DNA from 2 places in the Solibacillus cecembensis genome. Region 1 is predicted to be linked to the other one. Evidence: a T-box and tRNA genes for the amino acid it is inferred to sense, from the RefSeq annotation. Region 1 holds a T-box; the other holds one or more tRNA genes.
The links. A T-box is a leader RNA that pairs with one kind of tRNA and senses whether it is charged. The one in region 1 lies ahead of metG (methionine--tRNA ligase), so its partner is inferred to be a tRNA-Met.

Region 1 (10,326 bases):
ACGCGAGACATTGATCCAAGTAAAAGTATCGCTGAGTTACTCGCTGTTTTTTCAGATAACCCTACGCGACTGCAAAGTTTTAATTATGCAGATTCGAATGACTTGATTACACCTGTTTACGCAACGTATCAATTACCACAAGTCGTAAATTCGGCTGAATCGTTAGGGCAAGCTATGTCATTTTATATGGGCAATTTTAAAAATAAATTTGCCGTAAATGTGGATACAAGTCAGCTTTCAATTGCACAAATAATGGACGAAACCTATAATTGGCTCGACAAAAACGAGCCGTATCTTTACCGCACAACGACAGGGATTTCATCTTATTACTATGATTATGGAAGCTATGCCGAGGTTCATTTCACAACCAATTATGATTTATCAGCCGAGCAGCATGCGCTCATGCACGGGAAAGTAAAGCAGCTTGTAGAGATGATGCCACCAAACTTATCCGATGTTGAAAAGGTGAAATATGTAAATGATTATATAGTTTCGCAAACGGTATATGAGCTAGAAAGCGAAGTAAGTCCGTATTCACCATATTCTGTTTTGATGAACGGGGAAGGGGTTTGTCAGGGCTATGCTTTAGCAGCGCTTTTATTATTTGATGAAATGGGCATGGAAGCACAATATGTTACGGGAGATGCAATTCCAGTTGGAGGACATGCGTGGAATCTAGTGAAGGTAGACGGCGAATGGTATCATTTGGACACTACATGGAATGACCCAATACCTGATCAAGGGAAAAAGATTCGCTACGACTATTTTTTACTTGCAGACGAAACGATGGCACGTGACCATGTATGGGCGTTTGACGAATTCCCTAAGACGGCAGAAGTGAATTACTACTAAGCTAAATAGCAGCTATAAGACAAAAATCCGCCACTTACAACGAGGGAAATTGTAGAGTGGAGGATTTTTGTTATTTCGTTAAGTCTACTAACACTTTAATCGAATTTTTAGCAGCAAACACCGTATTAAGCAAAAAACTCTTTGTTGAGGTATTGAAAAAATAAAAATTAATGGTAAAATCTATTTTAGCCCGTAATTATGGCAAGTAAGAAAATAGTTAGCGTTGAGAAGGAAGAGTAAGTAAGCCGCGTTTTTTAGAGAGCTTCTGTTGGTGGGAATGGAGCAAACAAAACTTACTGAATATGACCTTTGAGCTTCGTACCGAAATTTGAGTAGGCTACGACGAGAATGGCACTCGTTACAACAGCAGCAGTATGAACACGTACTGATAGAGGGTAATAGTGCAAACTATTAGCAAAACTTAGGTGGTACCACGAGTAAATTCGTCCTAATCGTATTAATGCGATTAGGGCTTTTTTTGTGGGAAAAAATAGTTGATTGAATCGACATTGGATGGATACGTTCAAGTCGCACAGGAGGAATTGCATCATGGCAGTATTAATCGGAGGCGCGTGGCCTTACGCAAATGGATCGTTACATTTAGGACATATTTCATCATTATTACCAGGAGATATTTTAGCAAGATATTACCGTTTGAAAGGCGAAGAGGTGTTATACGTTTCGGGCAGTGATTGTAATGGAACACCTATTTCAATTCGAGCAAATCAAGAAAATACAACCGTAACGGCAATTGCTGACCGTTATCACGAAGAATTTGTTGAAACATTTCAACAACTTGGCTTTACATATGATTTATATTCTCGCACAGATGCACAACATCACCATGAAGCAGTGCAAAGTATTTTCTTGAAATTATTGGAAAATGGTCATTTATATACAAAAAAAATTGAACAAGCGTATTGTCCGATTGATCAGCAGTTTTTACCGGATCGTTTTGTTGAAGGCATTTGTCCAGATTGTGGGGCAAAAGCGCGCGGCGATCAATGTGATCAATGTTCAAAAATTTTAGATCCATTAGATTTACTTGAAAAACGCTGCAAAATATGTGGAAATGAACCGGAAATAAAGGAAACAGAACATTTTTATTTTGCCTTTAGTCAATTTCAAAAACAGCTTGAAGCGTATGTTGAACAAGCGGCACAAGATAAAAGATGGCGTGAAAATGCCATTCATTTAACACAGCGTTATTTACAAGAAGGGCTGCCTGACCGCGCTGTGACAAGAGATTTACCAAATGGCATTGATGTACCCGTCGCTGGTTTTGAAGGCAAGAAAATATATGTGTGGATTGAGGCGGTTGCAGGGTATTATACCGCGAGCATGGAGTGGGGGAAGCAGCACCAACAAGATATCGGGAAATGGTGGAATGAGCAAACGAAGGCCTATTATGTACATGGCAAAGATAATATCCCGTTCCATAGTGTGATCTGGCCTGCTATTTTAATGGGAATTGAAAACAAGGGCTTGCCAACAAATATTGTTTCAAATGAATATTTAACGCTTGAGAAGCGAAAAATTTCAACTAGTCTAAATTGGGCAGTGTGGACGCCGTATATGGTAGAAAATTATCATCCAGATTCATTGCGCTACTTTTTAACGATTAATGCGCCAGAAAGTCGAGATGCTGATTTTTCGTGGAGGGAGTTTATTTATAGCCATAATGGTGAGCTTTTAGGAGCCTTTGCGAATTTTGTCAACCGTAATTTGAAATTTATTGAGAAATCCTTTGCAAGTCAAGTACCTCAAGTTGCGATTAATGCCGCAATGGAAAAGCTTGTCGGGCAACAATATGAGCTTGTAGGTGAATTCATTGAAAAAGGAACGAGTAAGGCAGCCCTAGAATCCATTTTTGACTTAATCCGAGCGTCTAATCGTTATTTTGATGAAGAAAAACCATGGGTCACGGTTAATGAACAGCCTGAAAAATGCGAAGAAACACTAGCAACTTGTGTGTTTGTCATTCAAAATTTAGCACAATTACTGCAACCATTTTTACCATTTGCATGTGCAGAAATTCAAAAAATGTTGGATACTTCATTGAATTCATGGACTGTAAAAACGACATTACCACAAGTAATCAGTAACATTCAGCCATTATATGAGCGCATTGATGTGAAACGAATCGATGAGGAATTATTGAAAATGCAGGAAAATGAAAAGTAAATAATAGTGCAAGAAGTAAAGTCATCATTTTTAAACGGAATGATGACTTTTCGTTTTTACATAACTAATTTTACCCACAAATTTTTAACAATGAGTAATTTGTGTAATTTTAAGTAAATAAATCAAATCATTTTATAATTTTCAGACAAAATACACAATAATTACCTTTCTTCTTTTGATAAAATAAAGTAGGAGGTGCATCGAGATGATGGGTGACGAAGCTAAAGCGTGGGGACTATTAATCAAATATTATCGCCAGGAGCAAAATTTAAAGCAGGATTATGTTGCTGTCGGGATTTGTACCCCTTCTTATTTAAGCCGAATAGAAAATGGTGTTGTCATTGCTGAGCCAAAGGTTTATGAGCTTCTTTTTAGACGACTAGGCATCGATTTACAGCAAGAACAAAATGAACGCAATAAAAAAATCGCGTTTCTTGAGCAACTTTACGAAAAGTTAATATCAAATGAAGCACTTTCTGATGAAGAAATTATACAGATGAAGAAAATACATACGAAACAATATCAACAGGAGCTTGCGATTTTCGCAGGGCTTATTTATACACGTCATTTATTAGCTGAAAATAACCTTAACGAAGCGAATGACTTAATTCAAACGATGGCGCCGTTCATAACATGGCGAAATGATCGGATGACGCAGCTTTACGTTTCCATTACGGCATTTGCACATTTATCGAATCATCAATTTATGGAGTTGGTCGAAAAGGAAAAGGCGCAGCATAGCGGGCAATTTTTGCTCACAGCAAGTGCTTTCGAGCGGGCAAATTATGAATATCATTTAGCGTTTGCTTCCCATCGTTGCTATATGTTTCAGCAAGCGCTTGTTCATATCGAAAATGCAACGAGGCTCTTTTCACATCAATATAAACCGCTATTTCAACTAAAGCTATATTCTATGAAGGGAGTGATTTACAATGACCTTCACCGTTTTCATGAAGCGCATATTGAATTTGATGCAGGCCTTGATTTACTGTCGAAAGTAGAAGCCATTCAAAGCCCGATTCAGTGGAGTTTTTTACATAATAATATTGCCTATTGCTTTGAATGTCAGGGGTTATTTGCACAGGCAATGCATCATTATGAACAAGCAAATGAGCATGAGGAAGACTTGCTTTCGGCCATCAACTGGATGCGTACATGCTATCAGCAAGGTGATATAGAAAAGCTTAATGCGCTGTTATTTAAGTACTCAGAACATCAATTTCAAGTAACGCATCAAATTTATCAAAGACAATTACTGCAATTCGCTAGTTGTGGGGAATTGACATTACCGGCATTAAAAGAGCTAGAAGAACGGATATTTCCATACTTTGACGAACAACAATATTATTCATTAGTGCTATATTATGCACCGGTGTGGGGTGATTTTTATGAGCAACTCCATGCATATAAACAGGCAAATATTTGCTATAAACGCGCATTGGAAGCAAGTGAAAAAGTAAGACAGCGCATGAGTAGCTAAGGGGGGAAATGTATGGCTTTTTTCAAAAAATACGGTGTGTTGCTAGGGGCACTCGGATTTTCTACTTTAGGAAATTGGATTTACTTAATCGCGTTAAATTTATCGGTATGGCATTTAACGAACTCTCCGGCAGCGGTTGCGGGAATTTATATTGTGGGTCCTATTGCACGTATTATAAGTAGTATTTTTGCAGGCTCCATTATTGATCGGCAAAATAAAAAGAAATTGATGATTATAAGTGATATTGTGCGGGGGATCATCGTTTGTATGATGCCATTTATGACATCTATTTGGCTTATTTATGTACTTATCTTTTTAGCGAATATCGCGGGCAGCTTCTTTGGTCCTAGTAGTACGTACGTCATCACAAAGCTTGTGAATGATGACGATAAGCAACGATTCAATGCACTAAACAGTACTCTTAGTTCAGGCTCGTTCATGATTGGACCGGCACTTGCTGGGGCAATTATAGCGGTGAGTAATACGAACGTTGCGATGTGGGTTAACGGCTTTACATTTTTCGCATGTGCGTGGGCTATTTCTTTATTACCTACGATTGCGGAAGACAATGCAATGAAACGACAAATGATTTCATGGCAGATGATCCGCACCGATTTCCAACAAGTGTGGGCATTTATTCAAAATCGACCTGAACTATTTATTTTTTTAACTGTTTATACAAGCGCATTAATGATTGCCTTTGCACTTGATTCGCAGGAAATGACCTTTTTAAAAGATGTACTGGTCACATCTGATACAATGTACGGCATTGTTGTAAGTGTCGCAGGTGTGGGAGCCATTGTTGGAGGAATCGCTGCAACGGCGCTCGTAAATAAACTATCGTTAAAAACTTATACCGGATTAGGCTTTCTATTAACGATTTTAAGCTATACGCTATTTTATGCGTCACCGACCTTGATTTTCGCAATCATCAGCTTTATTGCGCTCGGCTTTTTCATGGCATTTAGCAATTCGGGCTACGCGACCATTTATCAAAAAACAATTCCACCTACACTCATGGGACGTTTTGGTAGTTCTTTAAATTTACTTCAAAGCGTTGCTCAAATTATCTTCACATTGTTATTGGGAATGTTTGCAGAGTGGTATTCTTTGCAGCATGTAACGGTCCTATTTGCGCTCATCGCACTGTTACTTGCGATTTATTTATACTGGCATATAGCTAGGAATATGGATCAAATTCAACTATCAACTGAATAAAATGAATAGGGTAAGCTTTTGTGAAGGTCTTACGCGCGGGCTGTAGTAACGAAACGTAAGAAGTTTGTCACAGTATACATCATTTAGATAGCATTGAAAAATTCCCTTAGTATTTTTCGATCCGCAAAACATATAGTGTATATGGAACATATGTGAAGTAAAAATCGTTAAGTAAGGAAAGGGGATTTCGTGGACAAATCTTGGTCTAATCGGGGAAAAGATGCGGATGCTAAAGAACAACAGCTTGAGCAATTTCTTGTAAATAATGATGGGAAAAAGATGACGACAAATCAAGGTGTAAAAGTTTCAAATGATGAGGATTCGTTAAAAGCAGGAGTTCGGGGTCCAACATTAATGGAGGATTTTCACTTACGGGAGAAGATGACACATTTTGACCATGAGCGGATTCCAGAGCGTGTCGTGCATGCAAGAGGTTATGCAGCACACGGGGAATTTGTATTGTATGAATCTATGAAAGAATATACAAAAGCAGGATTTTTACAAAAAGCAGGGTCAAAAACGCCTGTCTTTTTACGATTTTCTAATGTTGTTGGGAGTTCTGGCTCGATCGATACAGCACGAGATGTGCGAGGATTTGCTGTAAAGTTTTATACAGAAGAAGGGAATTATGATTTAGTTGGAAACAATATTCCAATATTCTTCATACAAGATGCGATGAAGTTTCCTGATTTAATTCATGCCGCGAAGCCAGAGCCTAATAATGACATGCCACAAGCAGCTACCGCACATGATACGTTCTGGGATTTTGTCGCGAATAATCAGGAAAGCGCTGCTATGGTCATGTGGCAAATGTCGGACCGGGCGATTCCTAAAAATTACCGAATGATGGAAGGTTTCGGAGTTCATACTTTCCGTTTTATCAATGATAAAGGTAAGTCAAGATTCGTAAAGTTCCATTGGAAACCAGTATTAGGCGTTCATTCACTCGTGTGGGATGAAGCGCAAATGATTGCAGGAAAAGATACCGATTTTCAACGGCGCGATTTATGGGATTCAATCGAACAAGGTTATTTTCCAGAGTACGAGTTTGGTGTACAAATGATTGGGCAGGAAGATGAGTTTAAATTTGATTTTGATATTTTAGATCCAACGAAACTTTGGCCTGAAGAAGTCGTACCTGTAAAAATTATAGGGAAGTTGACATTGAATCGTAATGTTGACAATGTTTTTGCAGAAACCGAACAAGTGGCTTTCCATCCAGGTAATATGGTGCCAGGTATTGATGTTACAAATGATCCGCTATTACAAGGTCGATTATTTTCATATATTGATACGCAGCTCCTTCGTTTAGGTGGGCCTAATTTTGCTGAAATACCTATTAATCGACCGGTATGCCCAATCCACAATAATCAGCGCAATGGCTTTAGTCGGCAGGCGATTAATGTTGGTCGGGTTAGTTATCATAAAAACTCACTAGCAAATAATTCCCCTTCGACATCTACTGCAGCTGAAGGTGGGTATGTACATTATGAGGAAAAAGTGGAAGGGCATGTTACGCGTGCGCGAAGTAAATCTTTTGCGGACCATTTCTCACAAGCAAGGCTGTTTTGGAATAGTATGTCACCACCTGAAAAGCAACATATTATTAATGCCTTTAGTTTCGAAGTAGGGAAAGTGGCTAGTCAATCTGTCCGGCAACAAGTTGTGGATATGTTTGTCCATGTAGATAAAGAAATGGCGACCATACTTGCGAAAAATGTAGGCGTGAACAAACCGACTGGTGAACAATCAAAAATTACAGCATCCTCTCCTGCACTCAGTCAAGCGAATACAATCAAACTGCCGCAAACGCTTAAAGTCGGTGTGCTTATTGGCAATGGTTTCGATGCTTTAGAAGTGAATAATGTGCTTAAAACATTTAAAAAATTCGGTGTGAGATATAGTATTATTGCGGAGCGAATAGGGGCAGTAGTAAGTAGGGAAGGCGTCCAATTTACGGCGACTGAAACTTATTTAACAACGGACTCTGTCTTGTTTGATGCTTTATATATTGTCGGTGTAAGGGCAGACAATCAAGCGAAATTTAATCAAGATTTATTAATTAATATTAACCAAGCATTTCGCCATTATAAACCAATTGGCGTTGCACAAACAGGTATGCCATTTTTACAAGCATCGAATGCAAAAATTGGACCGGGTATTGTAGTAGCTACGGGCAATCCCGATTTTGGAGAACAATTTGTCGACGCCATTGCCATGCAACGTTTTTGGGATCGAGATATTTATTAATCTTGATTTAGCCGTATTCCTCCACATCTATAAGTGGGGGATGAATGCCAAAAAATGCAACTCTATTCAGTGGGGTGTTAAACCCTGGCTAAATTGGGGGACAAAGGCTAAACCCGTCACGTCCTGTGACAACGCCTTTGTGATCAACATCGTGTTGACCCAAGCCCCGGCGGATGTCACAGATTTTTAAGGGAAGTTTTTCGAGCGAGCTCGAAAAAATCTGGACGCAATTACGCCTTGGCGTAATTGATATGTTACACCGCGATAATCACAAAAAATGCCCGCCCTCACAATTAATGGAGAGGCGGACATTTTTGTCATTTATATGCTTACTACTATAGGAAGTGAATTATTTCCATAAACCAGCTTTTTCTAATTTCTTTTTACCATTGAATGCTACAAATACTAATAGTGCATTTAAAACTAACATAAAGCCAATTGCGTACAGTACAAATGTATAGCTACCAGTAAATTCGAAAATATAACCGTATCCTGGTAATGCTACGATACCTGCAACTGCTAAACCAATCGCAGCTGTAGAATAAATTTGACTGTATTCTTTATTTCCGAATAATGCTGTTGTTAATAGAGGTCCCATTGTTCCTAGTGAAGAAATGATGAAACCAAAAATAACGATCGCTACCATAAACAGTGTTTTGTTATCAGGAGCAGTTAAGAAAATACCTACTGGAATTAAACCGATTAACATCGCGAAAATTGCTGTGTTTTTTGCACCAATTTTATCACTTAATACACCAAATGATAAAGCACCAACTAAAATACCGATTTGCATTACACCAAGTGCAGTACCTGCAAATTTAATATCGTAACCAGCACCAATTGCGAATGGCGCTAAATGCTGACTGAAGCTCGCAATCGATGTAATGAAGAAGAAGAATCCAAATAAAGCAAAGAATGCGCTCGATTTTTTTGCTACAGCAGCTGTTACACCTTTAGCTGTTTCTTCAGGAGCAGCAGTTTTATCAGTTGTTGCTACCTCATCCGTACCAAGTGGTTGTAAACCTTTTTGTGAAGGAGTCATTCGAATAAATAATAGAACAAGTGGAATAATAACCACTGCTACCGCAATACCTGAAGCGATATAAGAAAATCTCCATCCTTGATCTGCAATTAAAGTACCAACTACTGGTTGAATAATTGCACCAAATACACCACCGATTGCAACCATAAGACCGATTGCTAAACCGTTATGTTTTTTAAACCAGTTATTAATTAAAACAGGTCCTACCATTTGTGTAATGAAAATTGAACCGATTGCCATTGGGATACTGAATAAGTACCAGCCCCATACTGAGTTCATAAATCCGAACATTGCGAATGAACCTGCCATTAAAGCAACAGAAACGATTAAAATTAATCGGATATCATATTTCGCCATTAATTTACCTGCAATTGGTAAGAAAATCATTGTAACGATCGATGCGATACTAAAGTAAAGTGTTAAGCTACCCATCCCAATACCTAAGTCTTGAGTAACAGGAGCTAAGTATTGTCCACCTGCAGTTGAAATACCATTTTTACCGACAGCAACTATAATCGATACAGCGATTAGTAGTAACCATGCATAATGGAATTTTTTGTTTTGTTTACTCATAATAAAATCCTCTTTTCCCTAATTTATATATAATTCCGATTGTTAGTGCTAAATGGTATTTAAGTTATTTATCAATACCACTTCTTTGTTGATATGGTTCCTGTTTTCCTCCTTAGTATGCATATAATATTTACATCTAAAATTTTTATGAAATTTTAGAGTTATTTCTTGTAAACTCAATGTATTTACGATTTTGTGAACGCTCACACTAAAAATAAAGAAGTGCAATGCAATAAAATCATATATCGTCGCCTATTAAATTGTTTAACGTTAAACTATCAAGGTTTGAGTTAACATATGGAACTATAATAGCCCGAATAATTAAATGTGTCAATAATATGTATTTTGTTTGATTAATCAATTAACTCTAGATTCATATAAGTAGGATTATATGGTAATATGAAGAAGATAAATAATCCCTAGGTTACTATAAGTGTACTTAAAAGGAGCTGTTAGTATTGATTAATCAATTAAATGAATCTAAAGTTTGTGACAAAGTGGAAACAGCCTATCAATTGATAGGGAAGAAGTGGGTGTGTTTGATCATTCATTCACTAATGGAAGAACCGAAAAGATTTAGTGAAATTAACGCTATTATTCCCGAATTAAGTAAACGTATGCTAACAGAGAGAATGAAAGAGTTGGAGGAATCTGGAGTTGTCCTGCGAAATGTCATAATAAACCGTCCTATACGTACAGAGTATTCTCTAACAAGAAAAGGACATGA
Region 2 (10,326 bases), on a different contig from region 1:
TGGTAGTTGGGGGCTTCCCCCTGTGAGAGTAGGACATCGCTAGGCATATTACCCAGGAGGATTAGCTCAGCTGGGAGAGCATCTGCCTTACAAGCAGAGGGTCGGCGGTTCGAGCCCGTCATCCTCCACCATTTATTTCTAAATGCCGGTGTAGCTCAGTTGGTAGAGCAACTGACTTGTAATCAGTAGGTCGAGGGTTCGACTCCTTTCGCCGGCACCATTTAGAGAGCCATTAGCTCAGTTGGTAGAGCATCTGACTTTTAATCAGAGGGTCGAAGGTTCGAATCCTTCATGGCTCACCAGTTAATTTAATACATTGTCAGAATAAAAATTCTTAAGCATATGCGGAAGTAGTTCAGTGGTAGAACACCACCTTGCCAAGGTGGGGGTCGCGAGTTCGAACCTCGTCTTCCGCTCCAACATATGCCGGGGTGGCGGAACTGGCAGACGCACAGGACTTAAAATCCTGCGGTGAGTGATCACCGTGCCGGTTCGATTCCGGCCCTCGGCACCATTTTTATTTTAATAGATATTTTAGCGCCCGTAGCTCAATTGGATAGAGCGTCTGACTACGGATCAGAAGGTTGTGGGTTCGACTCCTGCCGGGCGCGCCATTATAAATTTAATTGACATGTTCGGAATGTAGCTCAGCTTGGTAGAGCACTTGGTTTGGGACCAAGGGGTCGTAGGTTCGAATCCTGTCATTCCGACCATTATTATCATTATATGGGGCCTTAGCTCAGCTGGGAGAGCGCCTGCCTTGCACGCAGGAGGTCAGCGGTTCGATCCCGCTAGGCTCCACCATATTTTATTTCGGAGGTATACCCAAGTTCGGCTGAAGGGATTAGTCTTGAAAACTAACAGGCGGGTTAAACCGCGCGGGGGTTCGAATCCCTCTACCTCCTCCATTTTTAGTAATAATTTTTAACAGAATAAAGTAATATTGTCGCGGGGTGGAGCAGTGGTAGCTCGTCGGGCTCATAACCCGAAGGTCACAGGTTCAAGTCCTGTCCCCGCAACCAAATGGTCCCGTGGTGTAGCGGTTAACATGCCTGCCTGTCACGCAGGAGATCGCCGGTTCGATCCCGGTCGGGACCGCCATTTTTTTATAATGGGTCAGTAGCTCAGTTGGTAGAGCATTAGATTGAAGCTCTAAGTGTCGGCGGTTCGATTCCGTCCTGACCCATCTCTTTTAAATGGGGCCTATAGCTCAGCTGGTTAGAGCGCACGCCTGATAAGCGTGAGGTCGATGGTTCGAGTCCATTTAGGCCCACCATATTTTTCCGAAGTAGCTCAGTGGTAGAGCAATCGGCTGTTAACCGATTGGTCGTAGGTTCGAGTCCTACCTTCGGAGCCATGGCCCGTTGGTCAAGCGGTTAAGACACCGCCCTTTCACGGCGGTAACACGGGTTCGAATCCCGTACGGGTCATAATAAAATACATTTTGTATTTAAAGCTGTATGTAAGCTCATAATTTGAGTTTACATACAGCTTTTTTGTTATCCAATTCCTAGGTATGGCATTACAATAACTGGATGATGAAAGCATATAACAGGTTAAGTAATAGATACAGTTAGTGAAGGAGATGTTTATTCAATTGATTGAACTATAAAGGTAAAATAGGAGCAAAATATTTTAAATATGGATAATGGATACTAGTGTGCTTGATAAAAAAGAAAAACCAGTAAGGATAAGTCCTCACTGGTTGCCATTTTATTTTACTTTTAATATGCCATTAAAGTTGGTTTCACGTTGACGTGAGCTGTCACAATCGTGTTCAATCGTTTTGATCGCATTGTTGTTTAGCTTTTGGAACTCAATGACACAGCGTTCACCAGCAACCGTTTCAGATAGCATCGCTTTTTTATCGGATATCACAGTTGCGTAACCTTGTACAAATCCCGTAGCATAGCCATCATATGTTTCATATTCTACGTAGAAATCCTTTTTAGAGGTAAAGGAAATCGTCAAATCCCGAAGGCTTGAATCGGCTTCTCCACGTCCGTATTTATAATAGTAGAAGTAGTTGCCATCCCAAGAGTTTTCTTTTGATACGGTTGACCAATCTTTACCGACTCGTAAGGAAGCATCCACAGTTTTGCGGGCAGCATTTGCTCTTACGTATAGCGGGAGAGCGTCTAAGTTTTCATAGCTATTCTCTGCATCCTCAGAAATATAGAAGTAGTTTTTGTTTTGTAAATTGTAGAAAAATGCAACGACTTGTGCGCGTGTTAAATTGTTCGAGGCACCGAAATATTTTGCTAAGTTGGTGTTTTCATATTTTGGATTTTGCCCACCAGAAATACTGTGGTCGAGTAAAAACTGAATGGATTGATTTAGCGTAGCATTGCCGTCTGCTACATGGGTAATTGCTTGTGCTACGAGACCACGGCTAACTGCACGTCCTCGAATATCATTATCAAAATATCCATTTATCGGTACTTGATAGGCAGCAAGTGTATTGTAGTAATGATCTGAAGCGGTTTCCTTTTTCGTGAATTTATTAAGTTCTTCTGAGACCGGTTCTAAATCAAAATAAGTAACTAAAATCTTCGCAAATTGCTGCTCAGTGACTGATTGAGTTGGGCGGAATGTGCCATCTGGATAGCCACCAATAATATCAAAATCATAGGCCCATTTAATCGCATCATATGCATAATGATGGGCTGGTACATCTTTAAATAAAGTTTTTGCAGCAGAACTCTTCGTATTAAATGAAAAACTCATAATCAAAATTAATAAAGTTAGAAAGTAGTAATGGTGTCGCCTCATGGAAAAGCCTCCTTAAAGTGATTAATCAAAATTGGTTTTATTTTACTGTAGCATGTTCCAAAAGTTCCCGCAATGATTGTCTCAGCTCATGACAACATCGTTTGAATTTGTTATAGTGAATTTATAAATGATCAAGGGAGTGACGGGTGGACGATGATTATCTAATCTTATTTTTGAGTAATTGAAAATTTTTTTCAAACAAAAAATAGGATTAGTATGCCCAAATTCCAATAATTTTGTATAAAAGACTTTTTGCTATGCGCTTTTTGGCGTCTTTTTATACAAATATGAACAGCAGCTAATCCTTCCAAATGAAAACTTTGGGGGGATTTTTTTCTTCCCAAATTGCGGAGGTAAGATATATGAGAGAATTATTGAAATTACAGCATGGAACGATGGAGTTAGCCGACCGAATTCTTTTCGAAAATGTGACTACTACAATAAAGCAAAGTGAGGTCATTGGTATTATCGGACGGAATGGAAGCGGGAAATCTACTTTATTAAATATAATTGCAGGAACACAAACATTTACGAGTGGTCAGCGAAAATGGCTTCAACCGGATGCCACTGTATATGTAGTGCAGCAAGAAGAACAGCATTTTCAGCCAGGGGAGATAATGGAAGAGGAAGCGGTGTTGCTCGCACAGTGGCAAGTGCCAGATGTTTCGTATGAGCTGCTGAGTGGTGGGGAACGATTGAAACGCCGATTAGCGAGGGGATTTGCGCAAAAGCCGCAAATTTTATTATTAGATGAGCCGACTAATCATTTAGATGTGGAAAGTATGCAAAATTTAATCGATCAAATTAAAACGTATCCGGGGACGATTATTGTTGTTTCACATGATCGGTATTTTTTGGATGAGGTGACGACAAAAATATGGTCATTGGAACAGCAGCAATTTATCGAGCAGCAAGGCAATTACTCGCATTATATGGATGTTCGGGAACAGCGTCGTCACACGCAGCAACGTGCATATGAAAAGCAGCAAAAGAAAATTGACACGCTGGAACAACAAATGGATGCGCTCACTTCTTGGTCGCAAAAGGCGCACCGTGATTCTACTAAGCAGGAATTTCCGAAAGAATATTATCGCACCAAGGCAAAACGTATGGATGCCCAAGTGAAGTCGAAGCGAAAAATGATTGAAAAGGAAATTGAGAAAAATAAAGTTGAGCAAGTGGCGAAAGAGCAATCGGTTAATTTTACATTGCAAGCGAATAGCAAGTTAGGAAAACGATTTTTACAGGCGAAAAATGTGTCAAAGTATTTTGGGGAGCGACGTCTTTTTGAGCAGGTTAATTTTACGATTTTGCATGGTGAGCGTGTGGCGTTAGTAGGGGCAAATGGAAGTGGGAAAACAACTTTTTTAAATATGGTTATAGGGAGAGAATCCTATGATGGCGAGCTGTCGTTTTCACCTACGACGAATATTGGCTATTTAACGCAGGAAGTATTTGATTTACCAGATCATCAAACGCCTGCAATGCTTTTTCATCGGGATAACTATGCAGACCGTGGCCTTGTGCAAAACTTAATGCGGCATCTTGGTTTTCAAATGGAGCAGTGGGAGGAACCGATTGCCCATATGAGTATGGGTGAGCGCGTAAAGTGTAAGCTCATGCAGTATATTTTAGAAAATCGGGATGTGTTGATTTTAGATGAGCCGACAAATCATTTAGATTTACCGTCACGAGAGCAGCTGGAGGCGACACTTGCGGAGTATAAGGGGACGTTGATTTTTGTTTCGCATGACCGATATTTTGTTGATAAATTGGCGAATATGCATTTGGTTATTCAAGATGGAGCGATTCAAAAGAGGGCAGTTGGTCAATCCAATACGCAAAAGGATACAAAGGAAGAGCAGCTATTGCATCTAGAAACGGCACGTCAGGAAGTGCTAGGGAAGCTAAGTTTCATGACGGCAAAAGATCCAAGCTATTCGGAGTTGGATACTCAGTTTTTAGAGCTGACAAAGCAAATTAATGCGCTTAAAAAAGGATGAATTTACGGAAGGTTGGATATTTCTAACCTTCCTTTTTTTGCGAATGGAAACACCCACGTAATGATGAGGAACAATCATAAAAGAAAATTCCAAATTTCATCCAATATGGTATTCTAAAACTAGTGATAAATGTCGATATAAAGAGTAATGACAATTATGTTTGTTTTAACGAATACATAAAGAAAATGAAGAGGGGCTGTTAACTAGATGAATCAATCTAAAAAAATACTTGCTGCAATGCTCGCAATTCCTGCGACGGTAATTGTTGCGGGACAAGTGCAGGCGGCGGAAGTAGTTCCGTTTGAAATTAAAAATGAATTTGTTGGGACTTCGACTTTTGCGGATGAAGTGAGTTTACCAACAATTACTGCTACAACAAGAGATAAGTTAAAAAGCGGTATTTTAAATGAGATGGATAAACTTACAAAAGGATTTACGATTACTTATACGGGAACGGATGTTGCAACGTATAAAACAGATATCGAAGCGATTTTTAAAGGTTTGAAAACGAATATAAACGGTACGACAACAACTGATACAGCTTCAATTGATAATACGATGTTGTACGGAATGTTTAATAATGTTCGTGTAAATCCTACGGAAACAGGTGATGGTACAGGTTCAGTGGAATTAGCGTTTTCTTTTAATTACTTTGCTACTCCAGAAGAATTGAAAAACCTCGACGCATCAGTAGATAAATTGCTAAGTACTACAGGTGATTCCATTTTATTGAATATTAATACTGATGCAGGAAAAGTAAAAGCAATCCATGATTATACAATTAGGAATTATTATATTTCATCAACTAATCATAATGTCGGGAAGTTTTTATCAGATAAAAATGGTTCTGCTCATATGTATGCACTTTGGACGTACAAGCTTTTAAAGAAAGCAGGATTAGAGGTTCGTTACGTATCAGGAAAGTCTGATAGCAACGAGCTACATTCATGGAATTTAGTACAAGTGAACAATGGGGGAAAACAGGAATGGTATCACTTAGATGTTGCTGAAAATGATAATTCAATTAAAGATAGTACAAATATTAAATACCGTTACTTCTTAGCGGATAATACAACGATAGGTAGTAAAATTGATTATGGTGCAAATGGTATTGATATTACGCAGTGGGGAAAAGCTTTCAAGGCATTTGAAAAAATTGAAAATCCCGTTCAAACGGATAAAGCCATGTATTATGCTGATGGGAAAAACAATGCAGAAATCAAAGAGCTTAAATTAGATAATCTATCTGGAACACCAACAACAATTGATAAGGACGCAAAATCCGGAGTTGGAAAGATACTTTATTATAAACATACAACAGGCGACAGTACGACAATTGATATAGAGTATTTATATTTTATTAATGACGCAGATAACAAAAATTTATATCAATATGATATTAATACTAAAAAGTTACAGTTAATAATAAAGGAACCAATTGACTCGATTTCAATAAAAGCGGACATGCTAGAATATACAATAAAAGGTTCGAAAAAAGAGATTGATTTAAATGAATTAAAGAATTTTGATAGACAAGAAGTAGATAAGGTCATAGATGCGATTAATGCTTTAAACTATAATTACACAAGTTTCGGTGATTTAGAAAGTGCCGTTGCATCAGCCGATAGTGCATTTGTTGAGCTAAAGGGTAAGCAAGTATTAATCCCAGATAAACTTAAAGAAAAGCTAGTGGAATTTAATAATACAGTTGGAAAAATTCAAGACATTCAAGATAAAATTAATAAGTTAAATATAGATTCTTCTAGGGAAGATATTTTAAAAGTAAGAGCTGAATGGAACAAACTTAATTCTAATTCAATCTATAGGGGTTTTGTTAATGACTCTAATTTACTTGATCAAGAAAAGCGAATTGAAGCTAAAGATTTAGAGGAACGTATCCAAAAAATAATCGAAGCAATCAATGGTTTATCAGATACCTCAACATATGCCGAGGTAAAACTAGTATATGATCAATATATCGCGCTTGCTGATGCTAAATCACAAGTTACAAATGCCGCAATACTCGAAGCATTATGGGCAAAGGTAGGTACAGAGAAAGCTGCCATCGACCGCGTCAACAAATTAATCAAGGACCTTAACTCAAAATCAACAAAAGATCAAATTCAAGCAGCTCAAGATGCATACGACGCATTGCCTGAATCTTCACGAGCATTAGTAGTGGACTATGAAAAAATTGCACAGCTATTGGCAGAGCTCGATGGTAAGGAAACCGAACTTGCTGACAAAGAAGCGGCTCGTTTAGTAGAGGAAAAGATCCTTGCACTGAATGATGAATCTACGCCAACAGCCATTGCAGAGGTGCGTGCGGCATACGAAGCGTTAAATGAAAATGCGAAAAAATTAGTGTCCAAAAAGATGTTAGATTTACTTGTCTCTTATGAAAATAGCATGAAAGAACAGACGGACCAGGCGAAAAAAGAGGCGCAAGTCGTTATTGACCGCATTAATCGCATTACAAATAGCTATACAGAAGCTCAAATTAAAGATGTTCGACTGGCGTATAATGCGCTTAGTGATTTGGCGAAAACGTATGTAACGAATTTACAAAAATTAATCGATGCGGAAAGAAATATTTTATATCAAAATACCGTTGTTAAAGAGGCAAAATTACAAGCTGCAGCATTTGATGCCTATATGGCGAATATTAGTCGTACCTCGTCCACAGCGGAAATTGCGAAGGCGCGCGCGTATTATAATTCATTATCTTATGAGGCGAAAAGACATGTCAAAACGTATGAAAAATTACGTCGCCTTGAAACGATGTGGAATGACCCAGATTATTTAGGGTTAATTTTTACGTACTATCCAGATTACATTAACGCGATTAAACCAGGGGGCATTGAACTAGAGAAACCTAAGTATGACTCGTTGTATATTCCAGATGATTCGAGTTCCTTTGCTTATTCACAACCAGATACGACGTGGTCACCATATGAGGAAATGGCTTATTATAACGGTCGATATACGACAAAGATTGAGGCTTCACAAGTTAAGAATGTAGCAGATAAGACGATGATGTTGACAGCGGAAGGAATCGAACTATTAATTCCGACAGCGGATATTAAAGGGACATCTGCAGCGGTTGGAGTGTCTATGACTGTAGACAATGATAAATTAATTATTAGCTTTACAGAAGGACAAGCGGCGCAAGTGTTTTCAGACTTTGTCGAGATTCGAATCCCAATGCGTACATTAGATGGGACTTCATCAATGGCTGTGCAACGTACCGATAATAATGGGACAACACCAGCAAGCTATAAAGTAGAAGGCTCTAATTTTGTTATTCGCACAAAAATAGGCGGGACTTTTACAGCGAGCAATAGCAAAACAACGTATTCGGATTTAGCATCAGCGAGCACGAGTGCGTCAGGTATTCGTGAATTAGCGAAGCGCGGCATTACGTATTCAACATCAGGTAAGTCAGTCATTCCGAATAAAAGTGTGACACGTGCTGATGTTGCGACATTACTTGCGAAAGCGCTCGATGTTTCAAGTACGAAAGCGACAAAATATAACGATTTAAAGTCGACGGTATCTTCAAGCTATGTACAAGGCTTATTAGAAGCAGGTGTTATGAGCGGAGTGACGGCGCAGCAATTTAGTCCGCATAGTGCAGTGAGTCGTCAGGAAGCAGCGATTATCATAGCCAATATGTACCGCTATTTAAATCAAGATTTGTCACTTGCTTATAATGAATTAAAGACAAATTTTAGAGACGTTTCTCATTTAACATATGAAGCGCGTCAAAGTATCGCGATTTTGGAATTATTCGATGTTGTGGATGGCACTGCTTCAAGTCAATTTAATCCAGAGCAAAAGTTAACGAGAGCACAGTTTGCCGAAATGTTATACAAGGCATTAAACGCAATCGAGTATTTATAATCTTCACTACAAAAGCACAGCGGTTTATACGCTGTGCTTTTGCATTTGTAATTGTCTAATCATATAATATTATATAGAAGAATATGGATATATTTTTAGGGAGGTTGCGTTGTGGAATATTTATCAATGATTTTTTTCAAAATTGTTGCGCCTATTTTAATACTGCTTTTCATTGGCGCAATTTTGCAGAAGAAGTTCAATTTTAATTTAAAGGCATTGTCCCATTTAATTACGTATTGCTTCATGCCAGCAGCGGTCTTTATTAATATTTATGAAACGTCGATTGAAGTAAGTGTAATCGGGCAAATTACACTCTTTATCGTACTTTTTATGGGGAGTCAAATGCTATTGAGTCACTTGTTAGCGAAGGTCCTAAAGCTGGAACGAAAAGAAGCAGCGGTATTTAAAAACAGTGTCGTGCTCATCAACTCAGGGAATTATGGTATTCCTGTTGCGCAAATGATTTTTGCTACGAACCCGATTGGTGTAGCAATTCAGGTCATTATGGTAATTTTCCAAAATATGGTGACGTATACATATGGGTTATACAATTTAATTTCCTCTACGAAGTCTGGCATCGCGATAGTCCTCGATTTTTTGAAGATGCCGATTGTGCATGCGCTTATTTTAGGTGGGGTACTTAATTACTTGAATGTACCTATACCAGATACGTTTAGCATTCCTCTAGAGCATATTGCAAATGGCTTTGTGGCGGTTGCATTAATTACACTTGGTGCGCAACTTTCGCAAATCGAAATACGGTCGATGTTTAATAAAATGATTTTTGTCAGCTGCTTTACACGTTTATTGGTTGGACCTGCTATTGCATTGCTTGTCATCTTTGCGCTTGGATTGGATGGGGTAGTGGCACAATCTTTATTTATTGCTAGTGCATTTCCAACGTCACGTAATAGTGCAAGTCTCGCTTTAGAATATGATGTCGAATCGGATACAGCGGCGCAAACTGTTTTATTTTCAACGATTATTAGTTGCCTCACAGTGACGGTCGTTATTTACATGTCGAATTTTATATTTGTGTTAAATTAAGAGATTTCCAATTAAATAAAAATGAATGGTATAGAAATTACAAGCGTAAAACACAATTTCTATACCATTTTATATTTTTATATGATGTTTTGATTATATTCGACATTTCAAGTCAGTTAATTATTAAATTAGCATAAAATGAGATAATTTATGTTGAAATTTTCCGAATAATACAACATAATTGTTTTTGATAGCATTACTATCATTTCATAAAAGGGGAGAGAATGCGATGCAAAACATTCAATGGGAGAAAGAAGTAGATGTAATCGTTCTAGGGACAGGGGGCGCGGCATTATCGGCAGCAATTGCAGCGGCGGATAATGGTGCATCTGTGTTAGTACTTGAAAAAACGCATCAAATTGGTGGTACAACGGCTTATTCTGGCGGTGTACCATGGGTTCCATTAAATCACTATATGAAAGATCAAGGCTTCTCGGACAACCGTGAGCAAGTAATTGCATTTATAAAACGATTAACTCTCGGTCGTGCGGAAGAAAGCATGATTGAGCGATTTGTAGATAAAGGTCATGAAATATTCAAGTTTTTAGATGAAGAAGCGCAAGTTCGTTTTAAAACGCCAAAAACTTATCCAGAATATTAT

Region 2: it has a tRNA-Met gene. The T-box ahead of metG (methionine--tRNA ligase) is inferred to sense a tRNA for this amino acid. The anticodon was not compared.

What each region holds. Positions count from the first base shown of each region.
Region 1 is NZ_JBNNMF010000015.1:65,463-75,788, reverse strand. Features, by position in the region: gene ACQKIH_RS14135 (transglutaminase domain-containing protein) at 1-852, shown strand, start outside; T-box leader at 1,067-1,306, shown strand; gene metG (methionine--tRNA ligase) at 1,402-3,036, shown strand; gene ACQKIH_RS14125 (helix-turn-helix domain-containing protein) at 3,242-4,516, shown strand; gene ACQKIH_RS14120 (MFS transporter) at 4,529-5,734, shown strand; gene ACQKIH_RS14115 (catalase) at 5,924-7,984, shown strand; gene ACQKIH_RS14110 (MFS transporter) at 8,334-9,599, opposite strand; gene ACQKIH_RS14105 (winged helix-turn-helix transcriptional regulator) at 10,058-10,326, shown strand, end outside.
Region 2 is NZ_JBNNMF010000045.1:55-10,380, forward strand. Features, by position in the region: partial or broken rRNA gene rrf (5S ribosomal RNA) at 1-45, shown strand, start outside; tRNA gene ACQKIH_RS21750 (tRNA-Val) at 56-131, shown strand; tRNA gene ACQKIH_RS21755 (tRNA-Thr) at 145-220, shown strand; tRNA gene ACQKIH_RS21760 (tRNA-Lys) at 227-302, shown strand; tRNA gene ACQKIH_RS21765 (tRNA-Gly) at 345-419, shown strand; tRNA gene ACQKIH_RS21770 (tRNA-Leu) at 426-514, shown strand; tRNA gene ACQKIH_RS21775 (tRNA-Arg) at 538-614, shown strand; tRNA gene ACQKIH_RS21780 (tRNA-Pro) at 637-713, shown strand; tRNA gene ACQKIH_RS21785 (tRNA-Ala) at 729-804, shown strand; tRNA gene ACQKIH_RS21790 (tRNA-Ser) at 816-908, shown strand; tRNA gene ACQKIH_RS21795 (tRNA-Met) at 948-1,022, shown strand; tRNA gene ACQKIH_RS21800 (tRNA-Asp) at 1,026-1,101, shown strand; tRNA gene ACQKIH_RS21805 (tRNA-Phe) at 1,114-1,186, shown strand; tRNA gene ACQKIH_RS21810 (tRNA-Ile) at 1,200-1,276, shown strand; tRNA gene ACQKIH_RS21815 (tRNA-Asn) at 1,283-1,357, shown strand; tRNA gene ACQKIH_RS21820 (tRNA-Glu) at 1,359-1,430, shown strand; gene ACQKIH_RS21825 (S-layer homology domain-containing protein) at 1,714-2,727, opposite strand; gene abc-f (ribosomal protection-like ABC-F family protein) at 3,135-4,775, shown strand; gene ACQKIH_RS21835 (S-layer homology domain-containing protein) at 4,983-8,678, shown strand; gene ACQKIH_RS21840 (AEC family transporter) at 8,790-9,725, shown strand; gene ACQKIH_RS21845 (FAD-dependent oxidoreductase) at 9,955-10,326, shown strand, end outside.